2 regions of the Pseudopedobacter sp. genome follow, and region 2 is predicted to be linked to the other one. Evidence: riboswitches for the same ligand, from Rfam matches in the RefSeq annotation. Region 2 holds a riboswitch; the other holds the start of a gene.

Region 1 (7,009 bases), on a different contig from region 2:
TTTCGTACTCTCCATCTGCATAATTTAAAATATAGAGTGAAGTATTCTGATGCGGAAAGAAGTCCATTTCTTTCAATTCTTTACCTGTAAGCTGGCACAATAACAAACGCATTGCCCGGCCATGCATACAGATCAGAATCGTTTTTTCATTTTCTTTATCTTTAGAAACAATATAATTCATTGCTTCCGCTTGTCTTTTATATACATCGTTGGGACTCTCTCCTTCTTCCGGTCTTGCATCGTAATCACCTGCATTCCAAGACTCTATAAGTTTCTCAAAATCTTCTCTAACTTCTGTAGAAATGCCTTTTCCTTCATGTTTCCCCCAGGCCATTTCATCTAGGCCAGCTACCTGCTCCCAAGGCAATGGAATTTCTAAAAATTTCTTAACTGTTTGATGAGTTCTTTTTAATGTAGATGTATAGACTTTATCGAAGGGAACCGATTTGTACATCTCATAAAACGCATCTCCCTGGGCAATCCCTGTTGCATTTAGATCTGCATTAATTCCCCTTCCCTGTACAACACCTGCTTTATTATAATCGGTTTCTCCGTGACGGATAATATAAATTTTCTTCTTGTCTGCGTTACTCATTATGAATTAATTACGGGTAAACTATAAAATTTAGGTTTTACTTCATCTTCAAACTCAAAATCTGTATAGTCGTTTATTACATTATATAAAGTATCTCTTTCTATAGGTTTACGCCCTACATCTTTAATTAGCCTTACTAACTGTTGGGTACTCATTGCCGGATTTTGTTCCTCTGCGCCCGCCATCGAATAAATTTTGGTGGTATCATCTAAAGTCCCGTCAATATCATCTACACCAAAATTCAAAGAAAGTTGAGCTGTATTTCTACTAATCATTGCCCAATAAGCTTTTATATGATCAAAATTATCCATATAAATACGAGCAATAGCATAATTCCGCAAATCTTCTACCACACTTACTTCTGGAACATCAGACATCTGATTATCTTTATTTCTAAATTTCAATGGAATAAATGCCTGAAAACCTCCTGTCTTATCTTGTAACTGGCGCAGGCGATCCATATGGTCTACACGATGCCAAAACTCTTCTATATGCCCATAAAGCATTGTAGCATTAGACCTCATACCCAGTTTATGAGCTTGCTCATGAATATCCAGCCATTGCTCTGCGGTACATTTATCATGGGCAATTTTTTCTCTTATTTCCGGATGAAAGATTTCCGCTCCTCCTCCAGGCATAGAATCTAAACCAGCTTCCTTTAAATATTTCATCCCATCGTAATGGGAAAGTTTAGCTTTTTTAAAGATATAGTAATATTCTACAGGTGTAAGCGCTTTAATATGTAAGTCTGAACGGTGTGCTTTGCATCTTGTAAAAAAATCGGCATAAAATTCCAGATTTTGTTTTGGAACCACTCCTCCAGTTATATGTACTTCCGTTACCGGTTCTTTATCATATTTCTTCACGATATCTATCATGCCGTCAACATCCATTTCCCAACCTTCTTCGCGTTGTTTAATCATTCTGGAATACGAACAGAATTTACAGTCATACACACAAATATTGGTAGGTTCTATATGAAAATTTCTGTTGAAATAGGTTAAATCTCCGTGTCTCTTATTACGTATGTAATTTGCTAAAATACCTAAATATGGGAGATCGGCTTGTTCGTAAAGATAGACGCCTTCATCAAAACTAATTCTTTCTTCGTTCTTAACTTTTTCTGCTATTTTTCTTAAACCCGGGTTTAAGTTATTGTTACTGAGAAGGCTTTCTATTTGGTGATCGTTATTCATCAGCAATTTTTTCTCAAAAATAAGAAATAATAGCATGTACTAGGTTTTTTTAATGTAAAGAACTTACCGCATGAACAGAAAAATGATTTTTTAAGGTTATTTAGTTTCTAAATTTCTAATTTAGCTCAAAATAACTCCACATGAAAATTGAAACCATATCTATACATGCTGGAAATAAACTGGATGAAGATAGTCGCGCAGTTACCCAACCCATAGTTTTGTCAAGTACTTTTGAAAGAGGAGAAGACGGTGGCTATCCTTCAGGTTACATGTATAGCCGGATAGACAATCCGAACAGAAAATCTTTAGAAAACGTTATTGCCAAATTAGAAAACGGTGCAGATTGTTGTGCTTTTGCAACAGGGAATACGGCAGGCATGTCTGTCTTCCAATGTTTAGAACCGGGAAGTCACGTAATCTGTCCGGATGACATGTACCACGGACTAAGAAACCAACTAAAATTTGTTTTTAAGGGTATTATAGAGCTGGATTTTGTTGATTTAACACAAGTAGATGAGATAGAAAAATATGTTAAAAGTAACACCCGAATGATTTGGGTAGAAACACCTTCCAATCCATTATTGAAAATAGCAGATATAACTGCTATTTCAGCCGTTACAAAAAAACACAATTTAAAACTTGTTGTAGATAATACATTTGCCACACCATATGGACAACAGCCACTTGCTTTAGGCGCCGATCTGATTATGCATTCGACAACCAAATACTTAAACGGACATTCTGATGTTTGTGGAGGTGCTGTAGTTACCAAAGAGAAGGATTCTTTTTGGGAAAGGATGAGAAACTTGCAGGTCCTTGGTGGTGCGGTTCCCTCCCCTTTCGATTGTTATCTGGTAACACGTGGTATTAAAACTTTAGCCTACAGAATGAGAGGCCATGAATATAATGCTTTCGAACTGGCAAAATATTTAGAAGCTCATCCTGCCATAGAACGTGTGTTCTATCCCGGTTTAAAATCTCATCCTCAGTTCGATTTAGCCCGTAAACAAATGACTTCTTTTGGAGGAATGCTATCTTTCTGTGTCAAAGGAGGTGAAGATCCGGCCAGGAGATTAGTAAACAATGTAAAGATATTTACACAGGCAACAAGTTTAGGCGGCGTAGAAAGTTTATTAGAACATCGTTACTCTATTGAAGGGCCAGACTCCAAAACTCCAAAAAATTTAATTCGGGTGTCCGTTGGATTAGAAAATCTAGAGGATTTAATAATGGATTTGGACACAAATTTGTAACTTATTCTGGTTTTGATCTAAAAAAATTAAAGCAAATTATAAAAATCCAAAATTTAATTTGGAAGTATAAAATATTATTTACTAAGTTTGCATCATATTGGTTGAAATACCAAGATCAATTCCTCTTTAAAAGGTCTTGATTTATAAAGAAGTGGTAAGAGATCAGGCTCTACGACCCACTGGCAACCTTCCAACAAGTACGGAAAAGGTGCCAAATCCTGCCCCGAAAGGGAAATATAAATAATTAAGACATGAAAAAATCTATTTTTTACAATTCTGGAAAATTACATCAACGTAGTATAACACATATTAGTCTATATCACCAATCTATGGCTAATTGTTGTATGTGTTGCTGTATGTGCTAATTCCCAGGCACTGCAAATCTTTGCCTATATTGCAGAAATTTGTAAAAGAATTTGTGCAAATCGCATAATCTAAAAAAACAGAATTAATTTAAACTTTAATCTAACAAGAAATGTCAACACAAAATTTGAAATTCGAGACTTTACAAGTACATGCAGGACAAGAAGTGGATCCTACTACCGGTTCAAGAGCAGTTCCAATATATCAGACTACTTCTTATGTTTTTAATAATAATGAACATGCAGCAAATCTTTTTGCTTTAAAAGAGTTTGGGAATATCTATACCCGAATTATGAATCCTACCACAGATGTGTTTGAGAAAAGGGTTGCTGCTTTAGAAGGTGGCGTTGCTGCTTTAGCAACTTCTTCTGGCCAGGCCGCACAGTTTCTTACTATAACAAACATTCTTCAAGCTGGAGACAATTTTGTTACTACTGGTCGTTTATATGGCGGTACCTACAATCAATTTAAAGTACAGTTTAAACGTTTAGGCATTGAAGCCAGATTTGCAAAAAATGACAATCCTGAATCTTACGAAGAACTGATTGATGAAAATACTAAAGCTTTATATGTAGAAACTATTGGAAATCCTGAACTCAATATCCCTGATTTTGACGGAATAGCTGCAGTTGCTAAAAAACATGATTTACCTTTTATAGTAGATAATACTTTTGGTGCAGGAGGTTATTTATTCAGACCTATTGAACACGGAGCTAATATTGTTGTTGAAGCTGCCACTAAATGGATAGGCGGTCACGGAACAAGTATTGGAGGTGTAATTGTTGATGCAGGAAATTACAACTGGGGTAATGGAAAATTCCCACAATTCTCAGAACCTTCCGAAGGATATCATGGCCTGGTTTTCTCTGATGTATTTGGTGTAAATGGTCCTTTTGGAAATATTCAATTTATTATCCGGGCAAGAGTGGAAGGTTTAAGAGATTATGGTGCAGCAATCTCTCCTTTTAACTCCTTCTTATTGATTCAAGGTTTAGAAACACTTTCTTTAAGAGTGCAGAGACATGTGGATAATACTTTAGAATTAGCAAAATGGTTGGAAACGCATCCGAAAGTAAAATCGGTAAATTACCCTGGTCTGGAATCTTCTCCTTATCATGCATTGGCTAAGAAATATTTAAAAAATGGCTTCGGTGGCGTCTTATCTTTCGAAGTTGTTGGAGATAAAGAAAATGCAACAAAGGTTATCAATGCACTTAAGTTAACCAGTAACCTGGCAAATGTGGGAGATGCAAAAACATTAATTATCCAGCCATCTGCAACTACTCATCAACAATTAAGTGAGCAAGAGCAAATTGCTGCCGGTGTTAAACCAGCCGCATTAAGGGTTTCGGTTGGTATAGAGCATATAGATGATATCAAAGCTGATTTTGAGCAAGCTCTTGCCACAATTTAGTAATAAGACTGTGTTTAAAAATATCGTCATTTCTTATGATTGAATAAGTCTCTGTCCGAAATACCTTGGGCAGAGATTCTATTCCAAATTTATTTCGGAAAATCAGTATAACATATTTTTAAACGTCTTCAAAAATAGAAGCATAGACTATAAAATGAATTTTAAGGTATACCAACATAAAAAGGAGTTTAGGCTGGAGAATGGTAAGAAATTGGAAAATCTGGAAATTGCTTATCATACCTACGGCAAGCTAAATAAAGAAAAAAATAATGTTGTTTGGGTATGCCATGCCTTAACAGCAAACTCAGATGTTTTTGATTGGTGGAAAGGTTTATTTGGCTTAAACGATTATTTCAATCCCGAGAATCATTTTATAGTTTGTGCTAATATCATAGGTTCACATTATGGAACTACTAATCCTTTAAGCATTAATCACAGCACTGGACACCCTTATTTTCTTTCCTTTCCGCAGTTTTCTATTAGAGATCTGGTACAGGCACATCAAATTTTAGCCGATCACCTCGACATCAAAGATATTGACGTTTTAATAGGTGGCTCTCTCGGAGGACAGCAAGCATTGGAATGGGCTGTTATCGAACCTGGAAGAATGAAAAATCTGATTGTTATGGCCACTAATGCCGCTCATTCTCCATGGGGAATAGCCTTTAATGAATCACAAAGATTAGCCATTGAAACAGACAGGACGTTTTATGCTAACCAGATAAATGGCGGGCAAAAAGGACTAAAAACGGCAAGAAGTATTGCCTTGTTATCTTATAGAACAGCAATATGCTACAACAAGACCCAAACTGAATACGAACTGGATAAAACAGCTTATTTTAAAGCTTCTTCTTATCAAAATTACCAGGGAGAGAAATTGGTTAAAAGATTCAATGCTTATAGCTACTACTATCTCACTAAAGCCATGGACAGTCATAATTTGGGACGCAGCAGACAAAGTATAGCGCATGCATTAGGAAAAATAAAAGCCAGTACACTTTCTATAGGTATTACTTCTGATTTATTATTTCCTGCGACAGAACAGAGATTAATAGCAGAACATATTCCTGGGGCCAAGTATTATGAAATTGATTCTGTATACGGTCATGATGGATTTCTTTTGGAAGTCAAAAAATTAGAAAATATCATTTCGAACTTTTTGCAACAAAAAAGTGTAGAAATAAAACAAGAAAAATTACTTACAGCATAAATGGGAAAAAAATTAAATATAGGACTATTCGGTTTTGGTGTTGTTGGACAAGGTTTGTATGATATCTCTGTTTCAAAAAATCTGAACTTCGAGTTCAAAAAGATTGCAATTAAAGATCCTAATAAAAAAAGAACTCTTCCCGAGTCTCTTTTTACTACAGACCGATGGGAAATACTGAACGATCCTGAAATCAACACTATTATAGAATTGATTAATGATGCTGACGCAGCTTATGAAATAGTAACAGAAGCTTTAAAAAGAGGGAAAAGCGTAGTTTCTGCAAATAAAAAAATGATCGCTACCCATTTAGAAGAACTGGTACAATTACAGGAACAACATGGTTCTTCTCTGCTTTATGAAGGCTCTGTATGTGGCAGCATTCCTATTATCAGAAATTTGGAAGAATACTATGATAATGAATTACTTTTCGCCATAAGCGGAATATTTAACGGCTCTTCTAACTATATTCTATCTAAGGTATTTAATGAAAATCAGCCTTATGACAAAGCCTTAAAGCAGGCCCAGGATTTAGGGTTTGCGGAAACTGACCCAACTTTGGATGTTGGCGGTTATGACGCTAAATATAAAGTTGCTATTGCTACTGCTCATGCTTATGGAATATTTATAAATCCGGATGATATTCTAAATATTGGCATCCAAAATTTAAGTAATGAAGACCTGAAATATGCAAAAGAAAAAGGCAAAAAATTAAAACTAGTACCTATCGCCAGAAAATTAGATGATGCCAATGTGGGAATTTATGTATTACCTAAACTGGTTTCTAAAGACGATTTCCTGTTCAACGTGGAAAATGAATATAACGGGGTGAGCGTACAAGCTGCTTTTGCAGATCAACAGTTTTTCTTTGGAAAAGGTGCAGGAGGACATCCTACCGGTGCGGCTGTATTTTCCGATGTTTCAGCATTGAGGTATGAATACAAATACGAGTATAAAAAAGCGAAGCAAGGATCAAAACTT
Region 2 (7,009 bases):
CCTTTACGCCATTCTTCATCCTTTACGACGACTTTTCCTTTATTTTTTACAGTCTCGGCAAAATCAACTAAGATTTCTGTGGCATCAGGTCTTCTGTTTAAGAGAACGTCTTCTACTTTAACCAATAATTCCGGTTCAATTTCCTCATAGACTTCCAGCATTCCCGCATTTACGATACCCATATCCAAACCGGCTCTAATGGCATGGAAGAGAAAGGCCGAATGCATAGCTTCCCTTACCGGATTATTTCCTCTAAAAGAGAACGATATATTTGATACCCCGCCACTTACTTTGGCATAAGGTAAATTTTCTTTTATCCAGCGGGTTGCATTGATGAAATCTACGGCATAGTTTGCATGTTCTTCCAACCCGGTACCCACTGTTAGAATATTTGGATCGAAAATGATGTCTTCTGCAGGAAAGTTAACTTCATTCACCAGTATATCGTAAGATCTTTTACAAATTTCTATACGGCGTTCATAATTGTCGGCCTGACCTTTTTCGTCAAAAGCCATAACTACTGTTGCTGCACCGTATTGTTTTATCTTTCTGGCGGATTCTTTAAACTTTTCTTCACCTTCTTTTAACGAGATAGAGTTGACAATTCCTTTTCCCTGTAAGCATTTCAAGCCAGCCTCAATCACTTCCCATTTAGAAGAATCGACCATTACCGGTACTTTACAAATATCAGGTTCTGAACTTATCAGATTAAGGAATTTAGTCATTGCTGCAACGGAGTCCAGCATTCCTTCATCCATGTTGACATCAATAACCTGCGCACCGCCTTCTACCTGCTGACGGGCAACAGAAAGTGCAGTCTCATAATCTCCACTTAAAATAAGCTTAGAGAATTTTGGGGAACCGGTAATGTTGGTACGCTCACCAATATTTACGAATATACTATCAGGTTTAATATTTACTGCCTCCAGGCCAGATAAACGCATCCAGCGTTCTGGCTGTGCTACTTTTCTTGGTGAATATTTTGCTGCTGTTTCTGCTATTCGTTTTATGTGTTGAGGTGTTGTTCCGCAACAGCCACCTACCATATTTAGGAAGCCGGACGACAGAAAGTCGTCTAAAAGACCAGCAGTTTGCTCGGCCGTTTCGTCATACTGGCCGAATTCATTTGGTAAGCCGGCATTTGGGTATGCGGAAACAAAAACATCTGCCAGTTCTGATAGCTCCTGTATATACGGACGCATATCTTTTGCTCCTAAAGCACAGTTTAAGCCGATAGAAAGTAAATCGCCATGGCGCATAGAATTCCAGAATGCTTCTGTGGTCTGACCGGAAAGTGTACGTCCCGAAGCATCCGTAATGGTACCGGAAATCATGATTTCTATTTTCCTGCCTATAACCTGCTCGTATCTTTTTATGGCAAAAATTGCAGCTTTCGCATTTAGGGTATCGAAGATAGTTTCTACCAGAATTATGTCGGAACCGCCATCAATTAAACCTCTAATTTGTTCATAATAAGCTGATTCTAATTCGTCAAAAGAAATAGCTCTAAATCCAGGGTCATTTACATTTGGAGAAATGGAAAGCGTTCGATTAGTGGGTCCCACTGCACCGGCAACAAATCTTGGTCTGTCCGGATTTAAAGCAGTTACCTCTAAAGCGACTTCCTTTGCTATTCTTGCGCCTTCATAACTTAATTCGTAAGAGAGATCTTCCATTTGATAGTCTGCCATGGAAATCCTCTGCGTACTGAAGGTATTAGTCTCAATAATATCGGCACCAGCTAAAAGATATTCTTTGTGAATAGCTCTGATGATATCCGGGCGGGTAATATTTAGCAAATCGTTGTTGCCTTTAACATCGCAAGGATGGTCTTTAAACCGCTCGCCACGAAAATCCTGTTCATTAAGTTTGTAATTTTGGATCATGGTACCCATTGCACCATCTATAACCAAAATACGTTTTTTTAATTCTTCTCTGATATTCATAATGACACCGTCACAATGCAACATAACTATTAAGAATTTAACAATTCAAATTCCATCTGTTATGGCTGTTAGCAAAAGCTTAATGAAGAAAATCCGGCATGTATTTAAGTCCGTGAACTCTTACTTATCTTTCCCGATTTACACCTGTTTTAAACCGAGTAGAATTTAGCACCTTGTAAGCACAGGTTGCTAAGACTTCGTAGGGTCTAATCCCTCCGTCTTTCTTTATAAGCGATGCAAAGATGCAATATAGTTTGATGAAATGCAAATAATTAAGCAGATGCTTTTAAATGGCGAGAAATCGTTACGCGAAACTTATGTTTCCAAAATGTAAAAATTAGAATATCTGACTTTTTTATTAGAAAAGTCAAGAAAACTTCTCTTAAAATTGCAACATATTTTTCGCTACAAAAGGTAATTCATCAGAATCCTTTTTAGCGGTGATCTCAATTTTGAAATCTTATGTTAAGATATGTATTAGTAACGCTCATTTGGAGTTTACTAGGAACAGAAGTTTTTGCGCAAAAAACCATAGTTAGTGGGGTAGTTAAAGATGCGTCTACGAAAGAAACAATCCCTTTTGCCAATATTTTTTTTAACGGAACGCAAGCCGGAACGCAGACAAACATGGATGGTTTTTTTACCATCAGTACAAGTGCATCATACAGTGCTTTGAAATTTGTATACATGGGATATGAAACAAAAATAGTTCCTATTACTGTGGGTAAAACTCAACGAATAGAGGTTTTAATGAATCCTTCTGCCAAAGAGCTTAAACAGATCGTAATTACTAAAAAGAATAAGGCAAAATATAGTAATAAAGATAACCCTGCCGTCGAGCTGATAAGGAAAGTTATAGAACACAAAGATTCTAACAGGGCTGCCGACTTAAATACTATTTCTTATCGGAAATATGAGAAAATGACATTCTCTATGGACAATATATCTGACAAATTCAGGAATAATAAGCTTTTTAAGAATTATCAGTTTTTATTTCAGGAGCAGGATTCCGGTAAGTTTGGTGGTAAATATATCCTCCCGGTTTATATAGAAGAAAAATTGTCGGATAATTTTTTCAGAAAAGATCCGAATTTTAAAAAGACAGTTATTATAGGGGAAAAGCAGGCAGAATTTGACAAAAAATATGTAGATAATAAAGGTTTGCAGAACTATTTTAAAAGGATGTATGAAGATGTTGATATCTATTCAAACAATATCTCTATTATTAGTAATGAATTTTTAAGCCCTATTGCAACTTCTGCTCCTACGTTTTATAAATATTTTATTACGGATACTGTTAAAAATACCGAGCCGAGATTGGTTGAATTATCTTTTTTTGCCAGAAATAAAGGAGATATGTTATTCAATGGAAAGTTGTATATAACGCTTGATGGAAAATACGCTGTTAAAAAAGCCCGTTTATCTGTAGATAAAGACATCAATCTCAACTTTGTTAGAGGAATGAATATTGATCTGGATTTCGAGAGCGATGAAAATAATCTCTATAATTTAAATAAAAGCCACTTGTCGGTAGACTTTGGTATTAATAAGGAAAAAGGGTTTGGTTTTATTGGTGATAGAAGTGTGACTTTTAGAAATTATGAAATCAACAAACCCTTACCGGACAGTGTATTTAAGGAAGAGAAGATAACTGCGGTAGAACCCAAGCCGGTTTTGAGAAATGATAATTTCTGGAATGAAAACAGATTGGATACGATCTCACATAACCAATTGAGTATTTACAAAAATATAGATTCTTTACAAACGATTCCATCCTTCAGAAGGACCGTAAAATATGCTACGTTGCTGATTGCCGGTTATCAGAACCTGGGTGGTTATGATATGGGGCCATTTAATACTTTTTACAGTTTTAATAATGTAGAGGGATTTAGATTGCGTGTTGGCGGGCGTACTACGACAGAGCTTAGTAAGAATTGGTATTTCGAGAATTATCTGGCTTATGGAGTTAAAGACGAAAAATGGAAATATTATTTAAGTGGAGCTTACGCTTTTAATCATAAATCGATATATACTTTTCCCCAGCATTTTATAAAGGTAAGTTTCCAGAGAGATACGAAAATTCCCGGACAAGAACTTCAATTTATACAGGAAGATAACATTTTATTGTCTTTTAAGCGTGGCGTAAATGACATGCTTTTATATAACGATTTTTATAAAATAGAATATATAAAGGAATTTGAAAATCATTTTTCTTATGGTTTGCAGCTTAAAAAATGGAGCCAAAGTCCGGCGGGAGGTTTATACTACCAAACTTACTCAGAGAATTTTGTAAACAGATTGACTACCAGTGAGGTTTCGCTCAGTCTAAGGTATGCACCTCATGAGAAGTTTTACCAGGGTAAGGTATACCGAACTAGTTTTGTAAATAAGTATCCAATTTTTAACCTGAGATATAGTGTGGGGTTAAGAAACGTTTTAGGCGGCGAATATGATTATCATAGCCTGAGTGGAAGTATAGATAAACGTTTTTACCTTTCGCAATTTGGATATTCAGACGTTAGAACAGAGGGAGCTTACATGTTTGGGAAATTACCTTTTCCACTGTTAAGTATACACAGGGCAAACCAAACTTATGCTTACCAAATGTATGCTTATAATTTGATGAACTTTCTGGAATTTGTAAGCGACCGTTATGTGAGCCTCAATATTGATCATAATTTTAATGGATTTTTCTTAAATAAAATTCCTTTGGTTAAGCATCTGAAATTACGGGAAATTGTTTCATTTAAGGCGCTTTATGGAGGACTAAGAGCGGAGAATAATCCTAATTTAACCGGTAACACTTACAGATTTCCTCTGTTTGCAGATGGACAGTCCAGAACATATTCCTTAGGTAATGAACCGTATATGGAAGGCAGTATAGGTTTAGGAAACATTTTTAAGGTACTTAGAGTAGATGCTGTAAAACGTTTTAATTATCTGAATCATCCGGAAGTTTCTGAGTGGGGAGTAAGAGCCCGCGTGAAGTTTGATTTTTAAAGTTTTGATATGTAACAGGACTTTTTTTCGTTTAGATTATTAAAGGAATATATTTGTTCATATGGTGCTAAAGCCCAAACATAAATTTCAAAAATCTATCAAATGGAAAATTGTAATCGCATCCATTATAGCCTGCGTAGCCCTTTATCTTGCTTGGGAGACGGCAAAAATTGCATTTGATGAAATTCTGGATACCGTAGAAAACGTTTCTGAGCCAACAGATCGCCTCCGTTTAGTAAATAATGTCTCTCTGAAGGTGGTAAGATTAGAGCAACTTCAGAAATCTATTAGTCTGAAAAGCAAGGGTAATTACAAGCAGTTACAAAAGGAGTCAAAAGAACTTGTAGCAATAATTGATTCGCTTCAACTTAAATATCAGGATGATACTATCCAGCTTGCAAGGATAGTGTCGATGAAAAAGCTTTTAAAAGAAAGAGATAAATTATTTAATGAATACCTGGCAGACAGACGAGGTTTTTTAAATAATAAATCACTCGAAAGTCAACTAAAATCTATTAACGATTTGGTTGAGGAAAATGCAAGAAAAACGGACAGCACCATTCTGGAGTCGGAAAAACGAACGCTAACGACAACTATCTATGAACTGGAGGAAAAGCGGGAGGCGGAAGAATCGAAAGGTTTTTTTAACCGGATTTTTGGCAAGAAGAAAGAGACTCCGAAAAATCCCGGATATAACATTATTAACGAAGAGCTAAACGTAAAGTTGGATACTATTGCGCTGAACAGGCAAGACAGCATATTGCGCAATGTAGGAGCTTCTATGCGATCCATTGAAGAAGCACAGCGACAAAAAAGTCAGACATTCCTTAATACAGAAGCGATGTTTATTTATACTAACGATTTGTTGTTTAGCAGGCTTCTAACGACGCTTCGGCAGGTTGAGATTGAAGCTGTAAAACAGATACAAGCGAAAAATAATCAGGCAAAAGCTGTAGTTAATTATGGAATTAAGAGAATTACTATCATTATTCTGGTTTTCTTTCTGGTAACTTTAGTATTGCTTTACTTTATATTACGCGACGTTAGTAAAGGAAATAAATACAGAAAACAACTGGAGGCAGCAAAAGAGGAAGCCGAGTACCATAGCATGGCAAAACAACGCTTTCTCGCCAATATGAGTCACGAAATTAGAACACCACTTCAGTCTATTATAGGATTTTCAGAACTTATCAAAAAGGAAAAGGAAATTCAAAAAAAGCATATAGATGCAATTTATTATTCCTCGGAGCATTTGATGCATATCGTTAATGAAATTTTAGATTATAACCGAATTGTTTCTGGCAAAATTTCCATTACTCCAACAGTTTTTAAAATGGAAAATCTTTTACAGGAAGTCTTTACTGTATTGAAATATCATGCAGAAAAGAAAGGGATTAAACTTTATTCCGATTTCGATATCGAAGATGTCTCTTATGTAAAAGGCGATGCATTCCGGCTAAAACAAATTCTTTATAATTTGTTGGGAAACGGTATTAAGTACACCGATAAAGGACATGTAGCGTTAAATGTCTCGTGTAAAAAGAATAAAAATGATCTTCATTTTATGTTTATTGTTGAAGATACCGGGATTGGCATGTCGTATGAAGAAACTCAGCATATTTTCAATGAGTTTGAGAGAGGAGATCAGGTAGATCAAAGTGGATCTGATAAAGAGGGAGCAGGTTTAGGATTATCAATAACGAAGTTATTAGTAGAGCAACAAGGAGGTCGTATTAGTGTCAGAAGTAAATTAGGAGAGGGATCTGCTTTTACTGTTTATCTGAAATATGAAGTTGTAGATGATGCTGAGGCAGATGTAGTACCTGAAATGTTGACAATTCCAATTCGTTCAAAAGGCAAGGTTTGGCTAATAGATGATGATGCATTTATTCTGGATTTGTGTTCCACTATTTTGAATAATCATAATATAGCCCATAAATGTTTTTCTAATCCGGTTGATTTACTGAATGAACCGTGGGATAACGCTGTAACAGTAATTCTTACAGATATCAGAATGCCGAATATGAATGGAGTTGAATTATGCAGACGGCTACGAGAACAAA

What was found. Region 2 has a riboswitch for S-adenosylmethionine ahead of metH (methionine synthase). Riboswitches for the same ligand answer to the same signal wherever they lie in the genome.
Region 1: another riboswitch for S-adenosylmethionine. It lies ahead of ABWO41_RS05925 (O-acetylhomoserine aminocarboxypropyltransferase/cysteine synthase family protein); the one in region 2 lies ahead of metH (methionine synthase).

What each region holds. Positions count from the first base shown of each region.
Region 1 is NZ_JBEBVH010000056.1:4,824-11,832, reverse strand. Features, by position in the region: gene ABWO41_RS05940 (histidine phosphatase family protein) at 1-595, opposite strand, end outside; gene mqnE (aminofutalosine synthase MqnE) at 595-1,791, opposite strand; gene ABWO41_RS05930 (trans-sulfuration enzyme family protein) at 1,932-3,044, shown strand; SAM riboswitch class I at 3,183-3,287, shown strand; gene ABWO41_RS05925 (O-acetylhomoserine aminocarboxypropyltransferase/cysteine synthase family protein) at 3,520-4,821, shown strand; gene ABWO41_RS05920 (homoserine O-acetyltransferase family protein) at 4,976-6,031, shown strand; gene ABWO41_RS05915 (homoserine dehydrogenase) at 6,032-7,009, shown strand, end outside.
Region 2 is NZ_JBEBVH010000011.1:1,792-8,800, forward strand. Features, by position in the region: gene metH (methionine synthase) at 1-1,946, opposite strand, end outside; SAM riboswitch class I at 2,068-2,180, opposite strand; gene ABWO41_RS01555 (DUF5686 and carboxypeptidase-like regulatory domain-containing protein) at 2,409-4,946, shown strand; gene ABWO41_RS01560 (ATP-binding protein) at 5,008-7,009, shown strand, end outside.